DNA from 2 places in the Bacillus coreaensis genome. Region 1 is predicted to be linked to the other one. Evidence: a T-box and tRNA genes for the amino acid it is inferred to sense, from the RefSeq annotation. Region 1 holds a T-box; the other holds one or more tRNA genes.

Region 1 (16,590 bases):
AAGTCAGGAGAACTCCTACGATATTGTCCTCGTTACCTGTTAGCTATCATAAGTAACGGCGTACCCTTCGCTCCTTCGCCTAGGATTCAAGCAGTCTAGCCTTTACCATACATCACTTGGTCTGAGAAACTGACTCGATATGATAGCAAATCGTCTCTTTCCCTTTTCACATCATGCTTTTTTCCCTTTACAGGTTTCCCTTTCAGGTAAGATGCTGACCATAGAACCATGTAAGGAGTTCTAATTCTTTTAGAATGCTATTATGCGGCACCATACAGGCGCACTCCTGATGGATGATTATGTGCACATATTACAGAAGCTGCAGAACGTTTTATAGCTTCCTTGTACAACTCGCGAGGATGAACGATGGAAGCATTTAAGCTCCCAATAAAGACTGTTTTTTTATGGAGGACTTGATTTTTTGTATTAAGATATAGACATACAAAATGTTCTTGACTAAGGAATCTCATATCCTGCATGACATACTTAGCACCATCTTCAGGTGAACGAATGACATACCGATCATCATAATTCAAGTTTGTTATTCGCCTCCCTATTTCTACGGCAGCAAGTACTTGAATAGCTTTAGCCATCCCAATCCCTTTAATTTGGGTCATTTCATCTAAGGTCGCTTCTTTTAGAAGCCTAAGTCCTTCAAAATGATTTAATAGTCGATTGGCCAATTGAAGAACAGACTCTTCTTTTGTTCCCGTTCTCAAAAGAAGAGCAAGAAGTTCATGGTTTGAAAGGCTTTCTGGACCGCTTTTTACAAAGCGCTCCCGGGGACGGTCTTCATGGGGATAGTCCTTAATCATCATAGCTTCTGTTCGCATTTCGTACCTCCTAGTTTTTTGGGAGGGCGACTTAGAACCTTCATCACCTAAAAGGTTTTAATTCGCGGACAAGACGTGCTATCGGTAATCCAACGACCGTAAAATAATCACCTGAAATTCGTTTCACTAAAGTGCTACCGAATCCCTGAATACCGTAGCTTCCTGCCTTATCGTACGGTTCACCGGTACTTATATAGGAGTGAATTTCTTCGTCAGTTAACTCCCAGAATGTTACATCCGTCTTTTCATAAAAAGTCGTTGTTCGAACAGCCGATACAATCGCAACTCCTGTGTATACAGAATGTGTCGAACCAGATAATTTCCTTAACATCTCAAAAGCTTCGGTTGGGTTATTAGGTTTCCCTAAAATTTCACCTGCCACAACAACGATCGTGTCTGCACCAATGACGATAGCTGAAGAATCATTTTTTGACACATGCTTTGCCTTACGCTCTGCTAAATTAATAACTACTTCTTGTGGTGCAAGTTCAGAATGAAAGGTTTCATCCACATCACTTGCTTTAACCTCAAACGGGATTTGAAGAATGGATAACAGTTCCTTTCGTCGAGGAGAGGAAGAGGCTAAAATGAGGCTTTGCATAAGATCACCTTACCTTTTTATTTGGATCATAGGGGAGATACCTTTTTATCGTAACAAAAAATAGAATGCCAGTCATTTATTAACTGACCTTTTTTCTAAAAAAAAACAGAGCTTGTCAATGGATTGACAAGACTCTGCTATTTTTTCGCCATTTCCCGGAAAATATCCGAAAATGTCGATATTTTTATTTTTCTGATTGGTATAAGGACAAAAAGCTTAATAAATGCTGCTGAAGCTCAGCACTCTTCTCTTTTGATGGATTTATAGCTACAGTTATTGCTTTATCTATTTCCTCTTTGATCTGAATAAATCTTTCACTTTTAATTTCATTACTATCAATTTTATCCCACTCGACTTTCATTTGTGTGACAGTATTTGATGCGTCTTCAGGAATGGATTGTTCAAGTGTGAGACTTGTACTAATTGTCACTAGTGGTGCATATAATTGTGATGCCTGTTCTAGTAACTTTTGTTCCGTACTGGTGATTTCGTTTAGCTGAATGCCACCGACTTGTATTTCTTTTGCATATATATCGTCGATGCCTTTTTCCATTAAACCTTCACCAATTGCTTTACCACTTTCTTTCGTTACACCAATGCCAACAAACAGATAACTTCTATCTGTAGTAACGACTGAAGAGGGAATTTCTTTTTGATCAAGAACTTTCTTGCCTTCATTTGCTGCTTCAACAGAAGAATAGGCACTTTCTTGGACAACAAAAGTAGAAACAACCGGTAATGTATAACTTACTACATTCGCCTGTTCGCTTTGTTGTTCCGTAGGGGGAACCGTCGTAACTACTTCTTGTCCTCCAAGCGTCTGGTCACTTATGACAAGTCTTAAGAGGATAAATCCAAAGCTCATTCCAATGATTACGGCAAAAAAGAGGGCAAAGAAAATAGAAGGAGATAGATTATTTTTATTTTTCTTAAGGGCCTTGATCACGCTCTTTCCCTTATTGGGTTTACTAGTATAGCTAGCAATCTTGTACTCCTCTAGTTCTGGTTCCTCGCTAGTTTCTGGGAGAATCCAGTCAAAGTCTTCTTCATTCTTTTCAGCAGAAGCCGCTGCCACTTCCTCATAATTCGGTTCCTTTATATGTCCCTTTTCTACTGGTCGTTTATTGAATTCTAGTTTTCGACCATCATCTTCGACAAAAGTTTTACTAGAAGTCATTTTTTCTGGTTTTAGATTTTGCTTATTCTCTTGATACATTCTTGATTTACCATCAATTTTAATCGTGATAGTATTTTTTTTCTGGTTTTCCACTACATTTGCCTCCTTCGAAGATGAGTGCTTGTTTCATCCTATCATAGAGTACAAAAAAAATAACAAGACTTTTGTCGTCTTGTCATGGAATGATTTCGCCAAATTTCTTGGTTATTTTTGTAATTTCTATTTTATTTTACGTATTGAGCTACTCTATTTCTTCCCGCACGCTTCGCACCTACATATAATGCACGGTCCGCGTGTCGTATTAATGATTGAGGATCTTCCGCATCATCCGGGGATGTGGCTACTCCAATTGATGCTGTAATGTTTACTAGTAGCTTTTTATTTTTCTCCGAAATATGTTGTTCAAGGGTAAATGGCCAATTAGCTATCGTTAATCGTACAAGCTCAGCCAGTTTGAGAGCCTCTTGCTTATCTACATCAGGTAAAAGTATCGTAAATTCCTCTCCACCATATCTCGCAACCGTTCCCTTTTTTTCGACTAAATTCTCTAATCGACCAGCTAATTCTCTTAAAATTTCATTCCCACTTTGGTGCCCATATGTGTCATTTACTGACTTAAAATGATCGATATCTAACAAAATAAGAGAAATTTTCTTTCTTTCAGTAGCCATCAACTTCGCGTACTCTACTTGCAGCTCATTATCTAAGTATCGATAGTTGTACAGATTAGTAAGTGCGCACCGCTCACTAATTTCTTTTGTCTTCTCATAATGTCTCGCATTCTCCACCGCTACCGCTAAATAAGAGCATAAAATTTCAAGAATCATTAGCTGTGATTTTTCGTACGCCCTTTTTTCAGAAGAAGCTAGCAATAAGATTCCAACCGCCTCGTTGCTTTTAACAATAGGAACGCAAAGTACACTCTCCATATTCAGAGAAACCGGTTCCTTTGTTATAGGTTTCCACTCTTTGCTGCTCGAGAAAATAAGAGCATTCTTATCTGCCCAAACCTTCCCACCAATTCCTTCTCCTTTTTTTAAAGGTTTCATGGTATTGAAGGATCGAAACTCTTCATGGTTTCTCTCCATCCGAATGATGTGCAATTGACCATTCTCTTTATCAAACACAAATGCTTCATCTACTGGAAGCAGGGTTTTTAATTTTTGTAAAAAGAGTCCTAATACTCCGTCCACATCAAGTCTTTCAGCAAGCTCATGTCCAATTTCTGCCGCTTTTTGGAGATAACTATTCACCTTTTCTGTGGAGTAGTAGAGGTTTAATATGATCGATAAACTAGCAAACGGGACTCCAACAAATAATAGAGCCACAACGCCCACCTCGATATATAACGTGTATAGAACTAGCCCTATAGGCAAAGTAAGGGTAGATGTAATAGTCTCCCAGATAAAATCCTTACCAAAGTACTGCTGTTTTTGCTTAAACAAAGCATATCTTATACCCGATAGAATCAACTGATTGAGAGCGTAATTTACGACTGCATAAGTAATCGCAATCAGTAGCAGCTTCGGATTCTCTACCAAAGCAATGCCATGAACGCCACCTAAAGCATAATAAATCACTCCACTAAATAACGAGCAAATAAAAAACATAAGTGAATTAAGAGGAAAACGATATAATTGCTGTTTCGTGACACGAAGTTTAATTAAAAGGACAATGATACCAAATTGCACAAGAATCATTTCATAAAATAATCCAAATGTTAGAAAAACCGCCAATGATACCCATTGAATAAGAAAAATAGGAGTATTATTTACAACCATTGGGACAGATGCAACGAAAGAGATTAGCAAAAGAAAAGCTAATAGATCTAAATCTACCCCACTAATTAATGGTGGGAAAAAGGAATATGTTAAATAGAGCCCAATTGGTACAATTGATAGCCAAGATATCCAAATAATTTTCTTTGCTTTTGGATCCAATTCCTTCCTCCTCCTTTATTAATGGGTGAAAAGACTTACATTTACGTTAAGTTTATCAAAGATTCAGATATTTGTCATAGTTTATTTTACATTGATTCTAGTAGCTTTAGTAATTTGGGTTTAACCTCTGCTAAGAAATATAGCGACCCCGTAATAATAAGCACTTGATTCTCCCTTAGATGGAGTAAGTTCTCTTCAATACTTAGCTCCCAATCCATGTTTTCTTTTTTATTTTCAGACAAACTAATCGAATAGAGTTCCTTGCTGGTTGCTGCACGTGGAAAATCAAAGGATACGAAGGTAATTTGAGAAGCGATTCCATCTAACTCTTGAATCATTCCATCTAGCTTTTTATCTCTTAACGCCGCAAAAACGATATGGATTTCCTTATCACTGTAGCGTTTCTTCGCTTCACGGACCAATGTGTGAATTCCCTCTTCGTTATGAGCTCCATCAATAATAATCGTCGGGTCATTACTTACTACTTCAAATCTCCCTGGCCAATAGGCTTTTTTTATGCCCTTTATAATAGATGTGAAATCAATGACAAATTGCTTCGTATCATTTAATAGCTGAGCAGCCATAATCGCTAAAGAAGCATTTTCGATTTGATGTTTACCTATCATCGTCGTTTGAATTGAAGGCCAGTTTTTATCAGCCATCTTCCAATCAAACTCTTCACCATTTGTTAATGACTGATGGTTGTGAACATGAAAGTCTTCCCCTAATACAAAACAATCTGCATTCTCTTTCAATGCTTTCTTTTTTATTACTTGTAAGGCCTCTGTTTGGTGTACAGCTGTAATAATAGGTACATGCGGCTTAATAATTCCAGCTTTTTCAAATGCAATTTTCTCATGGGTCTCACCTAAGATGGCAGTATGGTCAAGACCAATGCTAGTAATTATCGACAGAACCGGATTTATAATATTTGTTGAGTCAAACCGTCCACCTAGCCCGACCTCATATAGTACCAGATCAACCGAGCACAACTCACCAAAATAATAGAGTGACATAGCTGTAATGACCTCAAATTCCGTTGGTGCCCCTAGTTCCGTTTGCTCAAGTTCATCACTTAAAGGTTTTATTATATTGACTAAACGAACAATATCATCGTTAGAAATAGGCTTTCCATTTACACTAATTCGTTCGTTAAATTGCTCAAAATATGGGGAAGTAAAGGTGCCAATCGTATAGCCCTGTTCTTCTAAAATGGATCTCAAAAATGTAACAGTCGAACCTTTTCCGTTCGTCCCCCCAATATGTACGGAGTGAAAATGTTTTTCTGGATGACCAAGCCTGTCCATCATCCATTCCATTCTTGTAAGCCCCGGCTTGATTCCGAGCCTTAATCTAGCATGAATCCATGCCACTGCTTCTTCATAGGTCAAAAACATGATGGTTCACCTTTCATAATTTAGTGGGACGAATCTATTTTAGATTCGTCCCACTAAATATTATAGTCCTTTTAATTCATTTAAACGTGTTTCTACAAGTGCTCGTTTTTCCATGTAGTCTTTCTCTTTTGCACGCTCTTCATTAATTACTTTTTCAGGAGCCTTCTTTACAAAACCTTCATTGCTGAGTTTCTTTTGAACACGTTCTACCTCTTGGGTAAGCTTAGCGTATTCCTTTCCTAGTCGAGCAATTTCTTCCTCTATATTTATTAGTCCAGCTAGTGGAAGAATAATTTCTGCTCCTGTTACAACAGCTGTCATCGCCTTCTCTGGCTCATCAACTACCGTCCCAATGACTAATTCTGCAGGATTACAGAAACGCTCAATATATGCACGGTTCTTTTCCAACACAGCAGAGATCATGTCGTCTTTACCTTTTACAATCATGTTGATTTTTTTGCTTAGCGGAGTATTTACTTCCGCACGGATATTTCGAACAGAACGAATAATCTCAACCAACAGCTTCATATCAGAAGCAGCTTGATGATCATTTAATTCCTCACTTACTACTGGCCATGATGCAACCGTAATTGACTCTCCTTTATGAGGAAGGTTCTGCCAGATTTCTTCTGTGATAAAAGGCATGAAGGGGTGTAGAAGCCTCATCGTTTGATCAAGTACATAAGCTAATATAGATCTTGTTGTTAATTTTGCCGCTTCATCCTCACCATAAAGTGGAAGCTTCGCCATTTCGATATACCAATCACAGAAGTCATCCCAAATGAAGTTGTATAGAACACGACCTACCTCACCAAATTCATATCGATCTGATAGTCTTGTTACGGTTTCAATGGTTTCATTCAGTCTTGTTAAAATCCATTTATCCGCTACAGACTTTTCACCACTTAAGTCAATTTGTTCATATGTTAAACCGTCCATATTCATTAAAGCAAAACGCGAGGCATTCCAGATTTTATTAGCAAAGTTCCAAGTTGCTTCTACCTTTTCCGTGCTATAACGTAAATCTTGCCCTGGAGAGCTACCGGTTGATAAGAAATAACGCAATGAGTCTGCTCCATACTTATCAATTACTTCCATCGGGTCCACACCATTTCCAAGTGACTTACTCATTTTCCGTCCTTCCGCATCTCGAACAAGTCCGTGAATAAGGACATCTTTAAATGGGCGTTCTCCTGTGAATTCCAAGCCTTGGAAGATCATTCTAGATACCCAGAAAAAGATAATATCGTAACCAGTTACAAGACATCCGGTTGGATAGTAACGCTTGTAATCACTTGATTCGATATCTGGCCAGCCCATCGTTGAAAACGGCCAAAGAGCAGAACTGAACCATGTATCTAATACGTCCTTATCCTGTTCCCAGTTTTCAATATCTGCAGGAGGCTCATGATCAACGAGCACCTCTCCTGTTTGTTTGTGATACCACGCTGGAATACGGTGGCCCCACCAAAGCTGGCGAGAAATACACCAGTCACGAATGTTTTCCATCCAGCGCAGGTACGTGTTCTCAAATCGGTCAGGAACAAAATTCACTTTATCTTCTTTTTTTTGTAAGGCAATTGCTTCATCTGCTAAAGGTTGCATTTTAACGAACCACTGTGTTGATAAATATGGCTCAACAACTGCACCACTTCTTTCTGAGTGCCCAACTGAGTGCAAATGCTCTTCAATTTTAAATAATACGTCATCTGCTTGAAGATCTTTAACAATTTGCTTACGACACTCGAAACGGTCTAACCCTTGGTATTTACCAGCATTCGCATTCATCGTACCGTCTTCGTTCATCACAAGTACACGTTCAAGATGATGTCTATTTCCAATTTCAAAGTCATTCGGGTCATGTGCCGGAGTTATTTTCACTGCGCCTGAACCAAATTCCATATCTACATAGTCATCACCAACGATCGGGATTTCACGACCAACAATTGGCAAAATAACTGTTTTACCAATCAAGTCCTTATATCTCTCATCCTCAGGATGAACAGCAACTGCCGTGTCACCAAGCATGGTTTCTGGTCTTGTGGTTGCCACTTCAATGAATCCTGAGCCGTCACTTAAAGGATATTTCATATGGTAGAAAGCACCTTGAACATCCTTATAAATAACTTCAATATCAGAAAGCGCTGTTTTTGTTGCTGGATCCCAATTGATTATATACTCTCCTCTGTAGATAAGACCCTTTTTATATAAAGAAACGAAAACCTCTCTTACTGCTTTCGACAAGCCTTCATCCAGCGTGAAACGCTCTCTGCTGTAGTCAAGACCTAGACCTAACTTTGACCACTGCTCACGAATATGACTCGCATACTCTTCTTTCCACTTCCAAGTTTCTTCTACAAATGCCTCACGACCAAGATCATATCGACTTTTTCCTTCGGCACGGAGCTTTTCTTCTACCTTTGCTTGTGTTGCAATACCAGCGTGGTCCATTCCTGGCAACCACAATACATCATACCCTTGCATACGTTTCATTCTCGTAAGAATATCCTGCAAGGTGGTATCCCAAGCATGCCCTAAGTGTAGCTTTCCTGTTACGTTTGGTGGTGGAATAACGATTGTATATGGCTCTTTCTCTTGGTCATTAAGTGCTTGAAAGTATTTTCCCTTTAGCCACCAATCGTATCGACCACGTTCAATCGTATTTGGGTCATATTTGGTTGGCATTGTTAATTCATTTGTTTCCATTTTGTTCCCTCCTAAGCTAAATACAAAAAAACTCCAATCGTCTAAAAAGGACGAATGGAGTTTGCTTCGCGGTACCACCTTTTTTCCAATCAATAAACAACCATGATTGGCTCTTAAAATAGATAACGGACTTCCCGTCTTTCACTACAAAGCATAGCTGTTCGTAAAAGATGCTCAAGGGCGACCTTCAATTGGAACGCTTAGAAAACCTTTCAGACGCGAGTTTCCCTCTCTTAAAGCGAGTAACCAACCTACTCTTCCCTTTCAAAGCAGATTTCAGTATTCAATTATGTAAGTTTAAAGATGTGAATCTTCATTTTATACTCCATATACTACATAAAAAAGTATGTTAACGTCAATAAGGATACCCATATTTTTTTATAACCATACATAGAGTAATGGAAGAAGCATTTTTTTACTATCGTCTATGGTTTTACTTTATGAACATAGGAGGGATTGGTGTGAAAAGAAGGTATAATCCTTATACATTACCACCATGGTTAAGGACTGTGAGAGGCGTATGCAGACAATTCATTCTCCCTTTTTGCATCTTTCAAGGAATTCGAACCATTTTTCTTCCAACAACATTTGATGTATTGTTTCTAGCCATACTCATTGCTCTAGCTATTGCATTTCACTTTGAATTTATTTAGGGAGCCCATTAACTTTGGGCTCCCTCGTTACTTTGAGCTGCTGCTGCAGCTTGTTTTTTTTGTCTTTCAATTTCCTCAATACGCATGACAACGTACTCAGAATTTTTTAATAACCAAAATTGTTTCTGTAGCCTTTGAACGAATTTTCTTTCATTATGTTCTTTTGATTTATAATACTCTTCTACCACCCTTAACACGGGGCCAGGGTGAGCAAAATACCCTAATAATAAAAGCATTTCGTCATCTTTTAATGGAAAGTACTTTAAATACACATATAACCAGTCTATGCAGTCATCGCAACGCTTTGGAAAGGTATTTAACAGTCTTGATAAAAAAGGTAAAATATCATGAATAGCAGCTCCTTCTCTGCTGCCTTCAAGATTAATAAAGTATCCATAACCTCTATCGTCATAGAGAAAATGCTCAGAAGAGATCTTACCATGAACCACTACCGCCCTAGCCTTCGTTTCTTCCTTTGTTAGCTCGAACCATTCTTTTAGCTTGTTTTTGGAATATGTTAGTGCTTGACGAATGTCATTGTAATACAAGCAAAACAAAAGTTCGGTAGGGGACATATATTGTTTTCCTTCACACGCTTCAATATAGCCTTCAATAAATTCCGTCTCTTTATCCCAAAGTGATGAAAGAGACGTATAATGTTCCTCTTTTTCTTTGGGATCAATGGTCACTTCATGAAGGGACAATGTATGAAGCCTTGCTAGCTCCCGAAAGAGCTGTTGATTTCTTTCATTCCTGTTTTCTTTTTCCTCATTGGGTAACCATGGCATAAGGTAATATAACGCTTGATTATGCAAAACCGCATAGCGTCCATCAACTGTTGGATAAACAGGGACAATCCGATTGTATCCTTTCTGATAGAGATATTGGATATGCCTAATAAAATCGGTTCCGTGTTTAGGAGCTATCTTTTTTAGAGCAAATACTCCTTTATCACTATAAACACGATATATTTTCCCAAATCTCTCAATAAAGTGTGGCTTTACGCCGTAATTTTTTAACACCGGCTCCATTTGCTGCAAATAATTAACATTCGACAAGGAGGCTCAACCCTTCCATTAAAAACAACAAGGGCAGGAGTTTTCACCTGCCCAATGGTTGTTCTTCTATTTATGGGCAATAGGAATAGGTATATAAAGTACTTGCCCTTCGTATATATCTTGATTTAACTCAAGATGGTTTACCTTAAGTAATTGTTGTACAGGTACTTCGTAACGTCCCGCTAATTGTTCGACCGTTTCTCCGCTTTGAACAATGGCTACACGAAGTTTTGTTAGGTCTTCCGTCTCCTCTTTTCGAGCAAAAAACTCGGTTAAAGACATCCCCTTTTTTGAAGATTTCTTTTTCTTAATCTTAGGTTGAGGAGGTGAAGAAGAAGATTCTTCTTCCGTTTCTGGCTGGCTTTCTGCTTGTGGTTGAATTTCTGTCACTGGTTGTGGCTGAAGTTCGGCTTCTGGTAGAGGCTGAAGCTCAACCTCTGGTGCCTCCTCAACAATTTCTTCTGCAAGCTCTTGAGGTCCTTCACTTCGAGCTGCTGAAAAAGTAATTTCAGGCTCCTTTGCTTCGTTCACAGGAAGTTGTGGTGCTTCAAAAAGATCAACCGCTTTATTTATTGAAACCACTTTTTCCTCTGTGTCATCTGCTGATTTTCTCGCTTCCACAGCGAACGGTTCATACTCATGTTCCAAAATCGTTGGTTCCTCTTGTAGTTCTGTACGAAGCTCATTAGATAATTCAACATTTTCATCTATCTCATCAACGGTTGCTTCTCGGTAAGCAACCTCAAGTTGAACTTCCTCCACTTCTGCATCTTCATGTACTGGTTTGTGTTGCTGATCACCATAAAGACCCGTAATCGTTAAATCGGCAGTTAGCTTCATACAGCTTCTTTCTTGGAAAAGATAATCAAAGCTTTCCACTTCAACATGGATGTCATCAATGCTTTGAATACGGTTATTAGGAATGGTTATATCTACCGGAAAACGGTGTGAAAACTCATAAAGTCCCTCTTCCCTCTCCTCCACATGATGAACGAACTTCGGAGCAGTAAACAAATCCTCCTCCTCATTAGTGCCATCATTGTAACGCTGATATTCCCCTGTTAATTCTAATGCACCTTGAATGGTGACATATTGTTCGTTTTCATGAATCGTAATATTTGGGTCAAGTGAAATAGAAACTAACTCCTCTACTTCCTGTCCCTTTTGAAACCACACCGATTCTTCTAATGAAAATCGCAAGCACGACTCGTTACCCTGAGACAAAGCGACTCCTCCCTTCATATCCTATACGTTTAATCACTATGTCATTATCACTCTATGAACTAGTGAATATTTTTATGAATAAAAGTAATCGCTAAGTGTGTGTTTACAAAAAAAAGAGACCCAAAAGAGTCTCTATCCTTATATTTATCTTAGCTTAGAAAAGGCAATTTCAATGGCTTTGATTGTTTTTTCAATATCTTCGTTACTATGAGCTGTTGAAAGGAACATTCCTTCAAATTGAGAAGGTGGTAAGAATACTCCCTGGTTTGCCATTTCTTGATAATAAGTAGCGAAATAATCAAGATTTGATGTTTTGGCTTGCTCGTAGTTTGTAACAGCTTCGTTTGTAAAGAAAAATCCAACCATCGAACCCACACGGTTAATGGTGTGAGGAATATCGTGTTTTTCTGCAGCTGCTCTTATTCCCTCTTCAAGTAATGCTGCTTTACGCGCAAACTCCTCATAATGATCTGGTGTTAGCTGACTTAGTGTTTCTAATCCTGCTGTCATAGCAAGAGGATTACCAGAAAGGGTTCCAGCCTGGTATATTGGCCCACTTGGTGCGATTTGCTCCATAATTTCTGCTCTTCCTCCGTAGGCTCCAACAGGAAGCCCACCACCAATAACTTTTCCAAGACAAGTTAAATCTGGAGTAATCCCAAAATATCCTTGTGCACAGTTATATCCAACTCTAAACCCGGTCATTACTTCATCAAATATTAAAAGTGCCCCATATTGAGTAGTAATATCTCTAAGGCCCTCTAAAAATCCTGGTTGAGGTAGAACAACTCCCATATTTCCTGCAACAGGCTCTACTATGATTCCAGCAATATCATCGCCGAATTGCTCAAATGCATAGCGAACACTTTCCAAATCATTATACGGAACCGTAATCGTATTTTTTGCGACCCCTTCTGGAACACCTGGGCTATCAGGAAGACCTAATGTCGCCACCCCAGATCCTGCTTTTATTAACAGAGAATCACCGTGACCATGGTAACAACCTTCAAATTTTAAGATTTTATTTCTCCCTGTATATCCACGAGCTAGTCGCAGAGCACTCATAGTAGCTTCCGTTCCTGAAGAAACCATACGAACGATTTCAATAGACGGAACTCTTTCTTTTACTAATTTAGCTAGTTTCGTTTCAATCAAACTAGGAGCACCAAAGCTTGTACCAAGTTCTGCCACCTTTTTAATCGCTTCAACCACACGATCATTTGCATGCCCCAAGATTAAAGGTCCCCAAGACAAAACATAGTCAATATATTCGTTTCCATCTATATCATAAATTTTCGAGCCTTTTCCTCTCTCCATAAAAATCGGATCCATTTTAACCGATTTAAACGCTCGAACAGGACTGTTTACACCACCAGGCATAAGTGTTTTTGCTTCAGCAAAAGCTTCAATAGATTTAGAATAAGAGCGCATAGGAATCCCTCGTTTCATCAAATATTAGTTTTCTTTTAACCATCTTGCTGCATCTTTGGCATGATAAGTGATAATAAGGTCCGCACCTGCTCTTTTCATACCTGTTAGCATTTCCATTACAATATTCTTTTCATCAATCCACCCGTTCTGAGCAGCCGCTTTAACCATTGAATATTCTCCACTCACATTATAGACAACGACAGGCAAGTGAAAATTATTCTTTATATCACGTACAATATCCAGGTATGGCATTCCAGGCTTCACAATAAGGAAGTCTGCTCCTTCCTGTACATCTGAATTCGCTTCTCTTAAGCCTTCCATTCGATTAGCTGGATCCATTTGATACGTTTTACGATCTCCAAATTGAGGTGTGCTTTCAGCCGCTTCACGAAATGGTCCATAAAAAGAAGAAGCATATTTAACAGCGTAAGACATAATTGGGATATCCTCAAAGCCGGCCTCATCTAAGCCTGCTCTTATAGCCGCAACAAATCCGTCCATCATATTTGAAGGAGCTATAATATCCGCTCCAGCTTTTGCTTGGCTAACTGCTGTATCTGCTAATAATTTCAATGATGGATCATTTAATACTTTCCCACCTTCAATTACTCCACAGTGACCATGACTAGTGTATTCACACAAGCATGTATCAGCAATAACAACAATTTCAGGATACTGTTCTTTTATGACTCGAGTCGCTTCCTGTACAATTCCATGATCATGGAAAGCACCCGTACCGCACTCATCTTTTTCATTTGGGATTCCAAATAAAAGGACAGACGTAATCCCAAGTGCTGCTACTTCATCCATTTCAGTTTTTAATTGATCCAATGATAGCTGAAAAACTCCTGGCATAGATAGAATGGCATTTTTTATATTTTCACCTTCTACTACAAAAATTGGATATACCAAATCTTCAAGGTGCAAATGGTTTTCGCGAACCATTGTGCGCAAAATTGCTGTAGTTCGTAAACGACGGTGACGTGAAAATGAATGATTCATTTGTTCTCCCTCTTTCTTATTATTTTCATCATACTTTGTAGCATATGATCAATTGTATATGTATCTGGCATGGCGTCCACACGTAATCCTAACGCATTAGCCCGTTGAAAAGTAATAGGCCCAATACACATAAAAAGACAATGATCAATAGTAGACAATATATTCATCTCTTTCACAACAGCCATAAAATGATCAACTGTCGAAGGACTAGTAAAACTTATGATATCTATCTTCTTTTCTGTTAACGCCTTCACTAAAGCATCCCGACTGCTGTCAGGAAAAAACGTTTCATAAATGACTAGTTCATCCACATGGGCTCCCTTTTTTTCAAGGGTAGTAGAAATAAGTTCTCTAGCTAAGTTTCCTTTAGGAATTAGAACATTCGTCCTTGCGTTTATACGCGGTGAGAATTCTTCAACAAAAGCTTCAGCTACATATTCTTTTGGCTTAAAGGCAACAGTTACTCCTTTTCTAACTAAGGCTTCCTCCGTTTTTTCACCAATAGCGGCAATCTGTATATGCTCGAGGACGGTCGGGTTGATGTCAAAAGAAAAGAATGTTTCTACAGTCACATTACTAGTAAAAATGATCCAATCATATTTATGTAGTTTCTTACGCAGGAAGATAGCCAGATTGTCTGAAGCAACTGGTCGAAAGGAAATAAGAGGGATTTCCACTGGAATCCCCCCATATTTCTTGACTAAATCTGAAAATGGTTTTGCATGCTTTTTTCCTCGCGGAACAAGAACCTTCATTCCATTGAGAGAGTAGTCATCACTCATTCACTATCAAGCTCCACTTTCACCGCGTCAATTAAGGCTTTTCCTCCGTTAGCAATTAATGCATCTGCCACTAGCTCCCCTAACTTTTCAGGATCTTGTCCACTAGCTGATTCCTTTAAGATAGTTTTTCCATCTGGAGTTGCAACAAGCCCTGTAAGAGAGATATCACCGTTTTCTTCAACTTTTGCATACCCCGCAATTGGGACCTGACATCCACCTTCCATCTTTTGAAGAAACGCTCTCTCGGCAGTTACCGCTTGTTTGGTTTTCATACAAGTAAAACGAGATAATAAGTTAAGTAGTTGCTCATCGCTTTCACGGCATTCTATCGATAGTGCACCTTGACCAACTGCTGGGATACATACTTCATCATCAATAAACTCTGAAACTACCTCACTTGCCCATCCCATTCTGGAAAGGCCTGCAGCAGCTAAGATGATTGCGTCATATTCTCCCGTTTCTAATTTTGCTAATCGTGTATCAATATTTCCTCGTATCCACTTTATTTCAAGATCTGGTCTGATCGCAAGAAGCTGTGCACTGCGACGAAGACTGCTTGTGCCTACAACAGAACCAGGCTTTAATTCTTTAATAGGCGTGTGGTTTTTAGAGATAAGTGCATCTCGATGATCCTCACGAAATGGAATACAACCAATAATTAGACCTTCCGGCAAGACAGCTGGCATGTCTTTCATACTATGTACCGCCATATCTATTTCTTCATCAAGCATTGCCTGCTCAATTTCCTTAACAAATAACCCTTTTCCACCAACTTTAGATAGTGTTACATCAAGGATTTTATCCCCCTTCGTAACAATTTCTTTTACTTCAAATTCAAAGGATGGGTCTAATTTCTTCAACTGCTCAATCACCCAGTTTGTTTGTGTAAGTGCAAGCTTACTTCGTCTGGAGCCAACTATAATTTTCCGCATGTAAACCTCCTATGTATGTATCCTTATGTGTACCAAAAGTGGAAGGATGATAAGTTGCCGATTAAAAAGAAATTGATCAAAACAATTAAGAATGAAGCAATATTCCAAAGAGCCAATGACCTTCCGTACAGCTCCTTACTAACACGTAAGTATAAATAAATGCTATAGGCAATCAGTACACCGAAAGAGCCAATTACCTTTGCATCTAACCAAAACATTTCAGGAATTTTCAAGTATGCCCATTGAATTCCTAAAATGACTGCTAGCATTAGCATAGGCACACCAATGACATTTAAAACATATGACATATGCTCAAGCTTGGATAAATCAGTAATTCTTAGCAGCCTAGCTCCCCACTTCTTTTTCTTTAGTAAATTGTATTGAATCAAATAAAGAAAAGAGAAAACAAAAGAAAGAGAAAAAGCGCCATAAGAAAGAATCGCAAGTGTTATATGAATCAACAAAAGCTCTGAGATGAGCTGCTCGGCCATCACATGAGATTCAAATTGTACTGGTGCAAACGTATGAATAGCTAGAATGATAAACCCCAAAACATTTGTAAAAAACACAATGAAATCAACACGAAGTAACCGATTGATTCCTAATGATAAAGTAATTAACACCCAAGCATAAAAATAGAGCCCTTCAAATATGGTAAGTACCGGGAAACGGCCGGTTTTTAGCATATACAAAAATAAAAACATCGTTTGAAGTAACCACACAAATGCAAGTAACCAGAAGGCAACACGATTTGCCTTCCGGTTATGGTGTAAGAAATCAATAAAATATAAGAGCACACTCAAAGCATACAGGACAACGGTCAGCTCATGCAGCCTTGTCATATAGTAGTCAAA
Region 2 (16,590 bases), on a different contig from region 1:
CATGGAATTATTGGGGTATTAACTGGCATGTTTGAAATTACAAGCTCAGGTATTTCATCAGCAATCGTTTTTGCATTTATCGGTGCTCTAATATTTAAGCCAAAAGGCTAAAACTTTTTAGATATAGGACAAAGCCTACACGTTTTCAGGTCGCTTACATACGTTATAGTAAGTCAAGGAAAAGTGAGGTGACTTGATATGGGTTACGGCTATTGCGGCTACGGCTATGGTGGCAACGGCGGTGGATACGGATCAACTTTCGTATTAATCGTTGTATTATTCATCTTGTTAATTATTGTTGGAGCTAGCTTTTACAACTAATCTCCAAAAGGAAGTGTGAAGGAAGAAAGATCGTTTCTGTTCAAAGAAACGGTCTTTTTCCTGTTCAAAAAATCACCTTTTTTTGTTTCTTTCATAAGATGAGAGTAGCTTAAAAAGGAGGCGTGGTTTTAAGAATGGATAATCAATTTTTCAAAAATGTTGAAAAGAAAACGGGCGTTAATATGAAAGACATTCTTGAACTGGCTGGTTCATTACAAAATGCAAACTTTAAAGATGAAAAAACAGTTCGCAATGTAATCAAGCGTGTATCTCAAATTGCAAACAAACCAGTCACAAAAGAAATGGAAGATAAAATCGTTTCTTCTATTGTTGCTGATGGAAAACAACTTGATTTTAATACGTTATCTAAGATGATTAATAAAAAATAATTGAAAAAGAGAAGCTCTCGAAATTCGGGAAGCTTCTCTCTTCTTTTTCCTTTATTATTTAGGAAGGATGGGAGCTAAAAACCTAGAGGGCTTAGCATTTTTACCTCTTCTCTTATGTGGTATCGCTATATAGCATTCTTCTTTAGCACGTGTGATCGCTACATATAGTAATCGACGTTCTTCTTCAATTGGTGCCGACTCACCATTCCTCAAAGATTCTAGTGCGTAGTCGTGGGGGATTCCTCCGTCAACAACATCAACAATATACACGACCCGGTATTCTAATCCTTTTGCTCGATGAATGGTGCTAAGGGTAATTGCCTGTTCAAGCTGTTTACTAAGTTGTTTTATTTCTTTATTCATAGCACTCATATGCTTCGTGTGGTCTAGGAAGTCGATGATTGTTTGGAAGTTCTTAGCTGCGACCTTTAAATCTCGAATATCGTCAGAGCCTTTTTCAAGACTATTTCCTTCATTGCCACGCTTTTTTAGATAATCCCCAAATCCTACTTCCTTTTCAATAAATTCAATGCACTCTAGCGGAGTACGTCCTTTCAAGCTCCTAATGGAAGGTAATAGCTTTTTTAGCTTTCTTTCTTGAAAAGCATGTCCGGTTGAAATATTGGATAAGCATTCGAGCATGGAGCAATCATTCAAAATGCTGTTTGCTTTTAAGTCAGTCATAACCGATTGTCTAATAAAGAGAACTGGGAGAATCTGACTGATCGCGTGCTGGTCATCCTCATTAATGATTAGGCGAAGAAAGGACAACATGGATTTTACTAAATAACGTTCATAGAAGTTCTCGGAATCCAGATCTATTCGAAAAGGAAAGCTAGTCGTTGCCAGTCTTTCAAAAACTGCTCGGCTCCCGGTATTCGTTCGGTATAATATGGCGATATCATTTGGAACATAACCGTTTTGTAGTTTCTCATGTATATCCTGAACAATCATGGTTGCTTCCTCTTCTTCATCAAAAGGATAAAACAACATAGGTGAAAGAGAATGTTGATATTGAGCTTGCATGATTTTTTTTCTGCGAGCTGTATTTTTTTCAATGATCCGGTTGGCAGTTGAAATTATTTCATGTGAGGAACGGTAATTTTCGTTAAGGAAAATCATTTTACTATTTGGAAAATCTTTTTCAAAAGATAGAAGGTAATTAGGGTCACTACCTCGAAATGCATAAATAGATTGATCGTCATCTCCAACGGCAAATAAGTTTTCGGTTTTGCGAGATAGCAATTTAATTAGCTCATATTGTACTTTGTTAATATCTTGAAACTCATCAATTAAAAAGTATTGAAATCGATTTTGGTACATTTCTAACACATCTGGATGATCGGATAAATATTTATAGCATCCGATGAGCATATCATCAAAGTCAAAAAGGTTCTTCTTTTCCTTTTCTTGTTCATAATATTTATATAAATGCAACACTTGCTCCTCCCAACGACTAGCTGTCTGTACATCCTGTGGAAGAAGAAACGTATTTTTCCAATAGCCAATTTGTTGTAGAGCTAAATCGTATGCAAACTCCTTCTCATCAAGTGAGATTGTTTTTCCACCTTCTTTAAGTATTTGGTCCTTTTGCCAATCCTTTTTTATCAGTTTAGATGGATGCCATCTTTCTGGCTCATGGAAAGCTAGTATTCTATAAAAAATACTATGAAATGTACCAGTTAACAGCCTATTGATGTCTGTAGATGAAAGAAGAGGATATTGAATAAGCCTTTCTTTCATTTCAGTGGCTGCTTTCGCTGTAAACGTAACGAGCATGATGGATTTCGGATCTATTTTTAGCTCATAAAGCATATAGGCAGCTCTTGTAGTCAACACTCTCGTCTTACCACTACCAGCACCAGCAACAACAAGGACAGAACCGTTTACCGTTGTTACCGCCTTTAATTGTTGATCATCAAGTTGGAAACCGTTGTTGAATAATCGTTTTATATAGTGTGAGGTTATGTTTGTTTCTTGCCGAACGGTTGGTTGAAAGGAGGGAGAAGCTTTGACATATATTGATGGCTGAAATGTATGATGTTTGGTTGGAGATACAATCATACGTGTGACTGGTATTTTGAAGCCATTTCGTTCAACGTACTCAATAGATTCATTAGACATTTCAGTGGAATTACTTACTAATTCTTTACAATTCAAGTGCTTCCGCAGCATATGATAAAAATAGGGCTCCTCTTGTATTCCTAAATACAAACGGACCTGTTCTTTACAAATGGGACAATGAAGTTTTCCTTTCTTAGCTTCATCATATACAAATTGATAATTCTCTCTATCTAAAATGTCCAAATTAACTTTTTCATTATTTTTCATAGCAATTTTCATAATTAACCCCTTAAAATCAAAAACTCAATCGAACTCTATCATAACAAAACAATTACTCCTACATAAAGAAGAAAAAATAAAAGTTTTATTTTTCCAAAAGCTCATGGGAGATTTATGAAAGAGGTGAAGAAGATGGGCTATATTGCTCCAGTAGTTAATTTTCAATCAAACCAGTATATAGAGAGAAACTTAATAGCATCTAGAGATCCATATAAATATGAATCGGTTAATAGAGTAAATCCGATAAAAAGTGGAACTTCAGAGGATAATCAGCATCAGCAATCTTCTTTTTCTAAGAAATTGCTTCAAAGAGAAGAAAGAAAAGTAATAAGGCCTTCTAATGATGCTTTAGCACATATATATGAGATTACAGGAAAAGGAAAATACTTTGACATAAGTGTATAAAAAAATGCCTCAATTGAGGCGTTTTTTTATATATATTTCTTCATTGTTCGATGAGGAATGCCAGCATCCATAAACTCTTCAGATATGACTTCATATCCTAATTTACTGTAAAAGGGGATGGCTTGTGTTTGAGCGTTTAATTTTAATGCAGTATAATTATTTTGTTTGGCATACTGTTCGATTTGATCCATTAGTAGTTTCCCAGCACCGGTACCTCTGCTCCTAGACAGCACACAGATTCGTTCCACTTTTCCGATACCATCTAAATTTCGAAAGCGACCAGCACCTATAGGAATTTCCTGATCGTAAAGTACGAAGTGAGTGCATTCATCGTCATACTGGTCAATCTCTTCTTCCTCTGGTACTTGTTGTTCCTCAACAAATACCAGTTTTCGAACTTTAAAGGCATCCTGTTGCTGTTCTTTTGTTGTAACGATTTCTACATTCACTAGTATCTATTCCTTTCCAAGCCTAAAAGTTTCAAAAACTGTCCATGAGCCGTTCTCTAGTTGATACAAAAGATGGAAACGATCAACGTGTTCATCGTGATTCATCTTCTGCATTCTTAAGGATCCGAAAACATCTGAATGCTCATCATCTGATAATCTTTGTCCTAACGTGATATGCGGAACAAAGGCATATTCTGTAGCCTCTCCATAACCAAGAGCATCAATTGCCTCATGAAGATCCGTAATTTCAGTAGAAGGTTCTACTTTTAAATAAATTACATTGTTCACAGGGTGAAAAGAACTGAATTTTGGTATGTGAATATGTAAAGGAGAAAATCTTTTTGCAATATCATCAAGTTTGTTAGCTAATGTTTTTGCCTCATCCTCGTTAGCTTCAAATGGTGCTTTTAATGTGATATGTGGTGGAATGAGTGAGTAATGAGGATCATAGCGCTTTCTATATGAATTAGCTAAATCTTGAAGTGTTTTTCCAGGGAAAATAACAATTCCAAATTTCATTTTATGACCTCCGTTAATCTATATAATATAGAAGAATTGAATATTGAATATTATAACAAATTTTCTAAATCATTTATATAATTATACCCATACATGGTCCGTAATACCCTTTGCATTATGAACCAAACATCGTTTTTAGGGACGTTCTCAAGTCTCCTTGCCAATATGTCCAAGTATGATCACCGTCAAATTCATGATAAACATAGGAAAGAGAGTGATTTTTCAAGTATTTGTTCAGTGCCCGGTTCGGTGTAAGAAAATCATACACTTTTTCGTTTGTCATTTTTACGGCTGTCTCGTTTTTGCCAATGCTATGGTAAATAGAGAGAAGGCTAGTGGTGTTTTCATTAATCACTTCTTCCAAGATGCTGTTATTAATGTATGGGGACTGAAGAATGACCTTTCCAAATGTGTTTGGATATTTTATTCCGGCGAGTAGAGAAATAGTTGCGCCCAAGGAATCACCAATTAATGCACGGCCCATCCCCATTTGGAAGGTGGGAAACTCTTGATCTAAAAATGGAATAAGCTCATGGGCCAAAAAACGGATGTAAGCTTCGTGATTATTGCCTTTCGGATGATATTTTTCCCTTCGATCTTCAAATGTAAGATAAGGAACTCCAACAACAATAATATTTTCTATTTCTTTTTCAGAAAGTAGCTCATCACAATGCCTTGCCATTCGACCTAATTGGAAATAATCTTTCCCATCAGCTGTAACAAGGAGATGGTACTTGTACAAAGGTGAAAAATTGGCTGGTTTATATACCAAAAGGTTTATATCTTCTTTAAGTTCGTAGCTATAAAATAATAAGTCTTGGAGTGTTCCTTTTAGAATATTCACTTAGCATTTCCCCCTAACTGGAATATAAAGGTACTATTGAAATTTTATCATAAAATATTGTATGGAAATAAATTTATTTTACTAATGTATAAATACTGTATAGAAATACATAAATAAATAGAGTGTAAAAGAATGAATGATTGTAAAGTTGTAGGCGATAAGCTAGTTGTACCAAATTGTTTGACAAACTGATGAAGGGTTATGATAAAATTGAAACGAAAAACTGGAAAATTATAAAAGGGGGAATTCCATTGAAAAAGAAACGTTTTCTTCTCTCAACTGTTCTAATGTTGATACTGTCACTTGTGCTTGCTGCTTGTGGAGCAAACAATGACGAGGGAACTGGTGCTGAGGATAGCGCTGATACAGGTGCTGAAAAACCAAAGTTCATTAGTATCGTAACAGGTGGAACTGGTGGTACATACTACCCGCTAGGTGGATCATTTGCATCGATTATTTCGGATGCAACTGGTATTGAAACAAACGCTGAAACATCAGGTGCTTCTGCAGAGAACATGACCACACTTAAAGCTGGTGATGCAGAAATTGCCTTTTCACAAACTGATATCGCTTCATACGCTAAAGACGGAAAATTAATGTTTGAAGGAAATGCAGTTGATAATGTTCAAGCAATTGGAACATTATATCCTGAAACAATACAAATTGTTACTACTGCAGATTCAGGAATTAGCTCTGTTGAAGATTTAAAAGGGAAAAAAGTTTCTGTAGGAGCACCTGGTTCAGGTACAGCTGCTAATGCAGAACAAATTTTAGAGGTTCATGGATTATCATTTGATGATATCGAGAAGCAAGATCTATCATTTGATGAATCTACTGCAGGTATTCAAGATGGAACAATTGACGCTGCATTCGTTACTGCTGGAACACCAACAGGAGCAGTGGAAGGGTTATCTGCAACAGAAGATATTGTGATTGTACCAATTGCTGCTGATAAAATTGCAGAATTAATTGAAGCATATCCATACTATGTTGAGGACGAAGTTCCTGCTGGTACGTACGGCCTAACTGATAAAGTGGCAACTGTTGCTGTTCAAGCAATGTTAGTCGTAAAATCAGACCTTTCTGAAGAAGTAGTATATGATATTACAAAAGCAATTTTTGAAAACCTTGATAAGGTTACACATGCTAAAGGTAAATTAATTTCTGCTGAAAATGCTGTAAATGGTGTAGGAATTGACATTCATCCAGGTGCACAGAAGTATTACGATGAAAAAGGTATTAAAGCTGAATAATAAAGTAGTTTGCTGAAAATGTGACCGGCCGGCTTTTATAACCAATTATGGTTATTTTGGTCGGTCAATTTTTCGCTTTATAGAGATAAATATGTATTAGAAAATGGACGTGTTACCATGAGGAAAGTGATTAAAAGTAAATCCTTTCTAAGTTTATTCCTCAGTATGTTACTCATCATTTGTCTATCAATCATTCCATATAAAAAAGCACTAACTTTTCAGTTAGAGAACACTGGTAAGGTTCTTGTATATATTCCACTTGGAGACCTTCTAGAATTTAAAATAAAATATACACATTCGATTCATCTATCAGAAGTAATTGAGAGTTATCAAGTGAATAGCGATGGAGATATAAAACAGTATGAACTTGAATACTCTGATTTTTCCATCGGGATGCCAGAAAATGCATCAAAAGGTGAAGTTTTTGAGCAGAAGAATGGGAAATATTATATAAAAAATATGAATCGGATTTTTCCATACTTTGATCTAAGAACTGGAAAGGTCCGTGCTAATCATACAGTGATATATGGAGACAAGGAGTACCCTTTAAATAAATATGTAGAACCAGGTTCTTTGGTTAGAATAAAGGTAATTAAGATGAACCTTTATCAACAATGGAAAGGAGTGAATCTCATTGACGGATAAATTTGAATCTCTGTCACAAGAACAGCAAGAAGAACTATTGGAAAAATACGATCCGGAAGCTGGTACGAGAAAGCTAACAGGAATTTTAGGTTGGATTGTATTTCTCGGATTATTATCATTTTCATTATTTCAACTTTATACAGGTATTTTTGGTATTCTCACTGCTCAATTGCAACGTTCAATTCATTTAGGATTTGCGCTAGCTCTTATATTTCTACTTTTTCCTGCTAGAAAAACGAAAGGGAAAAAACATAAAGTTGCTTGGTTTGATGTATTATTAGCAATAGCTTCAGTTGCGGTGGGAGCTTATTGGCCACTAATGATCGATGAGTTAGTATTACGAGTTGGTATGTTAAATGATATGGACTTTTATATTGGGCTTCTTGCCATTATTCTTGTGCTTGAGGCAACGAGAAGGGCAGTGGGGTTACCAATAACGATTATTGCAGGACTTTTTCTTGCATATGCTGTATATGGGCCATATATGCCGAGCTTCTTAGCACATCGAGGGCTTTCACTTGAACGACTTGTTCAAACGATGTTTTATACAACAGAAGGAATCTTGGGTACACCTTTAGGAGTATCTTCAACGTATATCTTTTTATTTTTACTCTTTGGTGCCTTCCTTGTAAAAACAGGTGTTGGGCAGTATTTCAATGACTTGGCAGTATCAATTGCCGGAAAAAGAATTGGTGGGCCTGCAAAGGTAGCTATTTTCTCAAGTGCTTTACAAGGGACAATTAGTGGGAGCTCAGTTGCTAACGTTGTTACCTCTGGCTCATTTACAATCCCTATGATGAAAAAACTTGGTTATAAAAAGGACTTTGCTGGTGCAGTAGAGGCAGCGGCATCAACAGGTGGACAGTTAATGCCACCAATCATGGGTGCTGCAGCATTCTTAATGGTTGAATTTATTGGTGGAATAACATATTGGGAAATTGCGAAAGCTGCTGCTATTCCAGCTTTGTTATATTTTGCTGGAATATGGATTATGACTCACTTTGAAGCCAAGCGACTTGGACTAAGAGGCTTAAAAGATGAGGAAATGCCTAATCGAAAAGAAGTGCTTAAAAATTTCTATTTATTAACACCGATTATCGCAGTAATCGTGTTAATGACTTCTGGTATGACAGTAACAAGAGCTGCACTTTTTTCCATCCTTGTAGCAATTATTGTAGGAGCTATTAATAAAGAGACACGCATAGGTATTAGAGGGATTATTGAAGCGCTTGTAGATGGTGCAAGAACGGCGCTTGGAGTAGCAGCGGCTACCGCTGCAGCTGGTATCATTGTGGGGGTTGTTACAAAAACAGGACTAGGCTTAAAGCTTGCTAATGGGTTATTAGATCTTGCTGGTGGAGCGTTAATTCCAACTTTAATGTTAACCATGCTTGCAGCGATTGTGCTAGGTATGGGATCTCCAACAACAGCTAACTATGTTATTACGTCTACAATTGCTGCACCAGCAATCATATTGCTTGGTGTACCTGATTTGTCGGCACATTTATTTGTGTTTTATTTCGGAATTATCGCTGACATTACACCTCCGGTTGCATTAGCAGCTTTTGCAGCAGCAGGTGTTTCTGGAGGCGAGCCGATTCGTACAGGTGTACAATCAGCGAAGTTGGCTATCGCAGCATTTATCATTCCGTATATGTTTGTTTTATCGCCAGAGTTGTTAATGATTGATACAACATGGACGTACCTTATCTGGGTCATCTTCTCTGCACTTGCAGGTATGATGGCGATAGGTGCAGGAGTTATCGGGTATTGGATGAGAAAGCTATTCTGGTGGGAACGAATTGTTGGAATTGTCGGTGGGATTCTTCTGATTTATCCAGAAGGGGTTACTGACATCATAGGGTTAGTGACGTTTGGAGTATTAGTTGCACTTCAAATCATTATTAAAAGACCTGAAGCAACTAGAGCCATAGGATAAGAACAGAGCAAAAAGAGCCTAGCTGATATAAGGCTCTTTTTGCTTTTTAGGAGAAACCGATAAAATATTATATATTTTAAATAATCTATTTTGTTTACGTAAAAAACAGAAGGCTCTAATATAGTGAGGTTTGATTTCATTTACGAGTATGATTCGCTGAGTGATGTGTTGTTTGTCAGAAACATAAATAATTTCTACAGGTTGTTTTTCCTGTAGTGACTTCATTAATAATCGGTGCATTTACATCCCTCGCAGTGGATCGTGTTACTTTTATTATATGCGAACGAATGTTCTTTATTCAATAAATGAAAAAAAGTGTGGAAAAAAATCCACACTTTTTGAATCAGTCATTCTTCTCTAGTTCTTGGTCGATCGTCCCTTCATAATAACCATCACTTGCTTGTTCATGTGTTTGGGCCAATCCCATTTCGAGTTGGTTTTCGCTGTTGTAATCAGAGGGCTCAAAGGTTTTACCAGCAATTTTTGATGAGTTGTTTTTTTTCATTCCATCTCCGCCTTTTCATCATTATTCATACTTATTTTTTGACAAAAGGGACAAGGGCATACAAACTAAAAAATAAAAAACTGTACATGTTTTGGCAGTTTTAAGGGAATGGTTAATTTTTTCTGATTTTAAACTTACTTCCACATTTACAGATCACACTATGTTTTAAATATTTTATGGGAGATTGACATTTAGGACATACACTGTTATGCATATTATTCGCCTTCTTTTTTAATTAGTAACTTCTTTGTTTTCACTACAATTTTTACATACTCCATAAAGCTCGAGTTGATGAGAATGAACACGAAATTTAGTTAACTTATTAGCTATATCTTCCACTTCTCTTAATAATGGATATTTGAAGTCTTCAATTATTCCACATATATGACAAATCACATGATAATGTTCATCCATTTTAAATTCATATTTGCTTAATCCATTACCATAGGGTAATTCATTTAATATATTTAATTTTACAAACATTTTTACATTATTGTAGATGGTTGCAATACTAATAGAGGGGAGTTTTGAATGTATGTCATCCACAGTTGGATGGCCTTTCATGGAAGCAATTGTTTTTAATATTAGTATTCTTTGTGGCGTAATCCGTAGTCCACGTTCTTTTAATAAAGGGATAAGTTTTTCGAAATCTAATTCTAATTCATTATTCATAAAAGAACCTCTTTATTAGTAGATTAGAAATTTGGGAAGTTCAGATCGAGTATATAGTTAATGATAACACTTCTCATTCAGAAATCAATACTTTTTTATAATTATTTTAAATTAATATCTATTTTACTTAAAACAAAACAAAACGACGGTCTGAAGTTTCTCAGACCGCCGTACTTTTATGCTTCTTTCACTGGAGGTAAAATTGGGTGGCCCTGTGGAGCATCGGAGCTTGATAGAGCGTATGTTGCACCTGTTGAAGCTGTAAGAATAAATGCGATGACAACAAAGGAATGGATTAATTTTTTCATAATATCCTCCTAAATGGTTTTATTCAAATAATATATTGCTTTCTCAAACATACCAGTTGAATGATAATGTTTGGAAAGTAATTGATAAAACATAACTAAGTCATCTTTATTTTCATTTGAGCTTTCTAAATATGGAATAACAGTTAAAATAACGAATTGGATTGACTTTGATTGATTCTCCAATGCAAGGAGATAATATTTTGAAAGAATGGAATACTTTTTATTATTTAGAGTTTCTGAGAGAGTAAATGTGATGGTAAAGGCTTCTTTTGCAACTTCATGTAATTGCATCTCATAAGCAACCTGACCTTTAACATACTGTGTAACGAGACAATGAGTGGTAGGTGATGATTGTAAGGAAAGACTTTTATTTATATACAACATTGCTTTATCGTAGTCTTCAAGCTTTTTATAAAGAAGACCGATATTATGATAAATTTGAGGTAGGAGATTCGTTTCGTTTAATAATGTTGCATTTCTTTCTAAATGGTGAAAACAGCTTTTTGCTTCTTCGAAGATTCCAGAATGAGTGTAGTTAATTCCTAAGAGCATTAAGCAATGAAGGATCCGAATAAAATTATGCTCATTCATGTAGGATTGGAGGGCTGCTTTTGCAAAGTGAATGGCGTGACCGGACTGCTGTAAGGCAGCCTTTACCATTGAACGATAATATAAGAATTCGCCCGAAGAAGAGTCATGACTGATTTGAAATAAGGAGTCAAACTGTTGATCCGCTTGTTCAAATTGCCCCTTTAATATATACAGTACCGTAATACAATAATGAAATAAATAGATTTCTTGTTGGGAAAATGATTTCTTTAGTTTATTAAGAATTTCTTTTTGGTGGTCGGCTTGATCTACATTACCGAGAAATAATAGGTAACGCATCTTATACAGCTCGTATGTATGTAGGTAAGAGGTAAACGGAATAATTGCGTCATAATTCTTTAACTGGTTGATAATATCTTTAACCTCGTTTTTTTGGTAAAAATAAATCTTTTCATTTAATGTATTTAATAAGTCACCGATAATTTTTTCCTGTTCCTCGGCCCGATTTATGCTTATATGTAATCGATCGAGCAAGAAAGAAATGGTTTCATCATTTGCTTCCTTTCCATTATTTTCAATTTTGCTTAGATGGGAAACGGAACAAATTCCATTAGCAAGCTCCTTTTGGGTAAGACCTTTTTGAGTACGATAATACTTAATTAAAGGTCCGAATTGCAACGAAATCACCTCCTATTGATTATACTTTATCACCGTTAGCATAAATGTAAACCTATTTTTCAGATATTTTTGAATACAGGAAAAAAGGACGATACTTCGAACGTAAAAAACCATCCAGCGAAAACTGAATGGTTTTTACTCTAGCTTTATCTTACACGAGGGAATCCAAAACCTGAGGCATAGTCGTCTCCAGTTGCCGCACCAACTCCGCCGTATATATCGTATGATTTTGCACGAGTTTGTAGTTCGCTTCTAAGCTGTGTATGTGAGAGTGAAGGGTTAGCTGCCCATATTTTCGCCGCTAAACCAGAAACATGTGGTGTAGCCATAGATGTCCCACTAATTGTGTTATATCCACCATTATACCAAGTAGATTCTATTGCTGCACCAGGTGCTGATACTTCAATATCACGCTCTTGAATTACGAAATCACCATCAGTATTCGGATTGCCTCTTGATGAAAAATCAGCGACTCGATAAGTTCCATTTTGTTGAACATTTTCAAGTGCAGCCACCGCAACGGCATTAACTAAAGCACCTGGGTAACCAATGGTGTTGCTTGCAGAACCGCTATTACCAGCAGCTGCAACCACTAATAAACCTTTGCTGTAAGCATAATCAACTGCATTTGCAATCATGGTATCTTTTGAACTTGATCCAAGGGACATGGAAATTATAACCTTTGAACCTGTTCTTGTTGCTTCGTCTGCTGCATGTCGTATAGCTCCAGCGATGTCATCGGAATAGCCTGAACCACGGTCGTTTAGTACCTTGTAAGCCCAAAGGTCAGCTTCAGGAGCCACTCCATAAATTCCTAGTCCGTCACTACCGCCATGAGCTAATACTGTACCAGCGACATGTGTTCCATGACCGTTTTTATCGGAGCACGATCCGTTTATCAAGGGTGAACGATTTTGAGTGAAGTCTTTACACTGTTCAGCTGAACCTGCTAAGTCAATATGGCTTGTATAAACACCGGTATCTAACACAGCAACTTTAATTCCTGCGCCCCCGGATGTTTTTTGAACAGAACTATCATTATAGATTGCTTGAATCCCCCAAGGTGTTTGGTCACTAGGGAGAGCTTGTGCAGATACTCCAGGTTTTGCGTTTGCTTCTGTACGATCTTCGAGACTTACCTCTTCAACCACTTGGATGGTAAGATTCTTGTTTTTAAGTAAAGCGTTGTACTGACTTTCATTTACCGTTGTTGAAAACCCATCCTTTCCAAAGTCCCAGCGCGATCCATACGTTTGTTTGGCTTTACCCTTTTCACTCTGAGGTCCTTGGATGTACACTCGATAAGTATCCTTTGAAGCACTTTCTTGCTGCGCGCCTAGTGCACCGCTTGCAAATAATGATAGTCCCATTGCTGCGCTAATAAGCACAGAGCCTAAAGTTCTTTTTCTCATGTATGAACTCCTTCCCAACTTAAAGGTTCAACCTTGAGAGGTTGTAAGGTAAGTATAGTGATAATTTTTAAATAAAATCAATAGACTTGTAGAGTTAGAAAGTTGGGAAAATTTTTGAGATCATTCAGGGATACATGGGACTTATTAAAGAAAAATGAGAGACTTATGATATATGTGTGATGATATTGACAATTCTCATAAATCAAGTATAATATAATTTGTACTATAAAAGAGATCTGTTAGCTCAGCTGGGAGAGCATCACCTTGACAGGGTGGGGGTCGGGGGTTCAAGTCCCTCACAGGTCATACTAAAAAAGCTCGAAACCTTGTTATTTAGGTTTCGAGCTTTTTTAAATTTCCTAAATTGATATTTATGGACAGTCACCCAATACCTAATGAAACCATACAATAACATTGCGGTTTTATAAGGGATTTATAGATAGCCACATAAGTTGGAGGGTGACTCAATGTTTTATCATGTGAAAGAACTTCAATATCAAGCCAAGCCTGAAAGACCGGATCCGCTCTTTGCTAAAAATCTGCAAGAAGTGCTAGGTGGACAATTCGGTGAAATATCTGTTGCTTTGCAATATTTATTCCAAGGATGGAATGTGCGTGGAAACGGAAAATATAAGGATTTATTAATGGATACGGGAGCTGAAGAATTAGCTCATATTGAAATGTTAGCCACTATGATTGCTAGGCTTTTGGACGGAGCTCCGGTAGGTGATTTAGAGGAGGCTGCTAAAGATCCGGTAATTGGTGCAATTTTAGGAGGGATGAACCCGCAACATGCAATTGTTTCAGGTCTGGGTGCAATGCCAGCCGATAGTGTTGGGAATAGATGGACGGCAGATTATATTATTGCTAGCGGAAATTTATTAGCTGATTTTAGAGCCAATTTAACTGCTGAATCTCAGGGAAGATTACAGGTAGTAAGATTGTATGAAATGACGAATGACCGAGGAGTTAAGGATATGCTTTCCTGGTTAATCGCTCGTGATACGATGCATCAAAACCAGTGGATTGCAGCCATTAAGGAACTAGAAGCTAAAGAAAATGTTGTGGTTCCAAGCACGTTCCCACGTAATTTAGAGAAAAGAGAAGTATCACATGTGTTGTTTAATTTATCCGCAGGAAATGAAAGTGCAAGTGGTCGATGGGCTAGTGGTCCAAGTATGGATGGTGAAGGAGTATTTCAATATGTTGAAAATCCAGTACCTCTTGCCAAAAAACCAAAATTAAACCCTGCACCACCTTATATTCATGATACACCTCCTGCTGTACTAAAAGATACAGCGGGAAAAATCCCTCCAAGTATGATGTAATATTTAGATAAAAGCCATTATCTGTGTATGGATAATGGCTTTTATTGTATCGATTTATTTTTATAGAACATACATATACACGCATAGGAAGTGAGCAGTCGATCCGAGCATGATGAAAATATGAAAAATCTCGTGAAACCCCATAAAACGTGATTGAAGAAATTTAGGTTTCGCTCCGTAAATAATACCGCCAATTGTATAAAAAATTCCTCCTAAAACAAGTAGGAATAAACCAGAACTGCTCAAAATATCTGCAAGGGGAGAAGCGACAAAGATTACCATCCAACCCATTACAATATAAATAACTGTTGATAACCAACGAGGACATTTAAACCAAATCATTTTAAATAAAACGCCGCAAAGAGCAGCAAACACGATAATAGTAAACAGAAGCCAACCGGTAAATCCATTTAGACTAATTAAACAAAAAGGAGTATATGTCCCTGCAATGAGAATAAAAATCATTGAGTGATCAAGCCTTCGCAGAAAAGCAATGACCGAATCTTTTGCAACAACCATGTGATATGTGGCTGAGGCTGAATAAAGCAATATCATACTTATCCCAAAAATGATAACGGATGTAATTGCCAAAGCGGAGCTCGTTGTTAAGGAAGCTTTAATCACCAACGCTAAGAGGGCGATAAACGAAAGAATGGCTCCGGCTAAATGGGTAAGACCATTGATAGGTTCTCTAATATAAGAAAGCATGTGCTTCTCTCCTTTTTGTATGTAGTTTTTATAACTACTTACTATAGTATACGTATTACGACAACTAGTCAACATTTACTAATAATGAATTGTGAAGTAAAATTGAAATGTATATAAACGAAAAGGGAGAGTATTATGAAACATCTTGATGAGCTTATTGACGAGCTAGGATTGCATCAACAAATTACAATGGATGACATTCCAGCAATTGATTTATATATGGATCAAGTGATTCAATTATTTGATCAGAAATTTAATGATACGAAAAGAAATAAAGATGAGAAGTTATTAACGAAAACGATGATAAACAATTACGCAAAGGATAAATTGTTTATTCCAATAAAAAATAAGAAGTATTCAAAGGAACACCTTATACTCATTAGCCTCATATTCCAGCTTAAGGGTGGCTTGTCTATTAATGATATTAAGACTACATTAGTTGGTTTGAACGACGGTATTCAAGCGGGTAATCTGGATTTAGAGAAATTTTATTCATCCTATCTAAATTTGGCCATGAAGAATGTTACATCTTTTAACGAAGAGGTAAAATCACACTGGCAAGATGTGATTGAAGAGATGGAAGATACCACGGAAGATGCTAATCTTTATTTAAAAAATGTTCTCCTAATCGCCTCCCTAATAAATATTAGTAATCATTATCGCCGAGTAGCTGAAAAGCTAGTTGATGAAATAAGCACGAAATAACACCATTTTCCTTGTGGAAGATGGTGTTTTTTGTTGTCGAACGATATAGAAAGGGGTTACATTCAAGTTTTGTTAGATTATCTTACATGGAATTTTAAGAATGTTTGTAAATATTATTGACTCTTTATAGATATCGTTTAAAATAAACTTAATCGAACTAATGTTATATTTTATGACATTATAATGTTAAGTAAAGTTACACAACAATTTTAAGGGGGAAAAGAAAAATGGATGTAAACTACTTAATGAATAGTCTCTGGGTAATGGTATCGGCGGTGTTAGTTATCTTCATGATCGGTGGATTTATCATGCTAGAAGCTGGTTCCACTCGAATGAAGAACGCGGGTCATATTGCTGGTAAAACCATTTTTACATTCGGTTTATCTTCACTAGTATTCTGGGCAGTAGGTTTTGGATTTATTTTTGGTGACAATGCTAACTTCTTTGTAGGTTTATCTAACTTTTTCTACGGTGGGGCAGAATTAGATTTAGCGCTAAATTCTTCGGTATTCTTTTTATTCCAATTAGCATTCGCAGGAATTGCTATTACAATTGCTCTTGGTGGCTTTGCTGAACGTGCGAAATTATCCGTATATTTAATTTTTACATTATTGTTTT

The links. The T-box of region 1 lies ahead of ACQ5H4_RS09610 (valine--tRNA ligase). A T-box ahead of a tRNA ligase gene usually reads a tRNA of that ligase, here a tRNA-Val.
Region 2: it encodes a tRNA-Val, which carries the amino acid that the T-box ahead of ACQ5H4_RS09610 (valine--tRNA ligase) is inferred to sense. The anticodon was not compared.

What each region holds. Positions count from the first base shown of each region.
Region 1 covers NZ_JBOCCY010000005.1:70,106-86,695, reverse strand. The annotation lists partial or broken gene radC (RadC family protein) at 285-833, opposite strand; gene ACQ5H4_RS09630 (Maf family protein) at 877-1,434, opposite strand; gene ACQ5H4_RS09625 (hypothetical protein) at 1,619-2,704, opposite strand; gene ACQ5H4_RS09620 (diguanylate cyclase domain-containing protein) at 2,836-4,551, opposite strand; gene ACQ5H4_RS09615 (bifunctional folylpolyglutamate synthase/dihydrofolate synthase) at 4,638-5,948, opposite strand; gene ACQ5H4_RS09610 (valine--tRNA ligase) at 6,009-8,654, opposite strand; T-box leader at 8,698-8,931, opposite strand; gene ACQ5H4_RS09605 (hypothetical protein) at 9,116-9,307, shown strand; gene ysxE (spore coat protein YsxE) at 9,316-10,365, opposite strand; gene spoVID (stage VI sporulation protein D) at 10,432-11,589, opposite strand; gene hemL (glutamate-1-semialdehyde 2,1-aminomutase) at 11,734-13,020, opposite strand; gene hemB (porphobilinogen synthase) at 13,045-14,022, opposite strand; gene ACQ5H4_RS09580 (uroporphyrinogen-III synthase) at 14,019-14,804, opposite strand; gene hemC (hydroxymethylbilane synthase) at 14,801-15,736, opposite strand; gene ACQ5H4_RS09570 (cytochrome C assembly family protein) at 15,760-16,590, opposite strand, start outside.
Region 2 covers NZ_JBOCCY010000002.1:117,370-133,959, forward strand. The annotation lists gene spoVAE (stage V sporulation protein AE) at 1-111, shown strand, start outside; gene ACQ5H4_RS03745 (YjcZ family sporulation protein) at 199-321, shown strand; gene spoVIF (sporulation-specific transcription regulator SpoVIF) at 456-710, shown strand; gene ACQ5H4_RS03755 (UvrD-helicase domain-containing protein) at 765-3,053, opposite strand; gene ACQ5H4_RS03760 (hypothetical protein) at 3,186-3,458, shown strand; gene ACQ5H4_RS03765 (GNAT family N-acetyltransferase) at 3,485-3,907, opposite strand; gene ACQ5H4_RS03770 (YjcG family protein) at 3,914-4,426, opposite strand; gene ACQ5H4_RS03775 (alpha/beta hydrolase) at 4,542-5,264, opposite strand; gene ACQ5H4_RS03780 (TAXI family TRAP transporter solute-binding subunit) at 5,522-6,523, shown strand; gene ACQ5H4_RS03785 (DUF1850 domain-containing protein) at 6,641-7,168, shown strand; gene ACQ5H4_RS03790 (TRAP transporter permease) at 7,158-9,107, shown strand; partial or broken gene ACQ5H4_RS03795 (YozQ family protein) at 9,451-9,609, opposite strand; gene ACQ5H4_RS03800 (Fur family transcriptional regulator) at 9,844-10,284, opposite strand; gene ACQ5H4_RS03805 (hypothetical protein) at 10,461-10,592, opposite strand; gene ACQ5H4_RS03810 (helix-turn-helix domain-containing protein) at 10,602-11,819, opposite strand; gene ACQ5H4_RS03815 (S8 family serine peptidase) at 11,966-13,231, opposite strand; tRNA gene ACQ5H4_RS03820 (tRNA-Val) at 13,465-13,537, shown strand; gene ACQ5H4_RS03825 (manganese catalase) at 13,699-14,559, shown strand; gene trhA (PAQR family membrane homeostasis protein TrhA) at 14,620-15,267, opposite strand; gene ACQ5H4_RS03835 (DUF1836 domain-containing protein) at 15,403-15,972, shown strand; gene ACQ5H4_RS03840 (ammonium transporter) at 16,200-16,590, shown strand, end outside.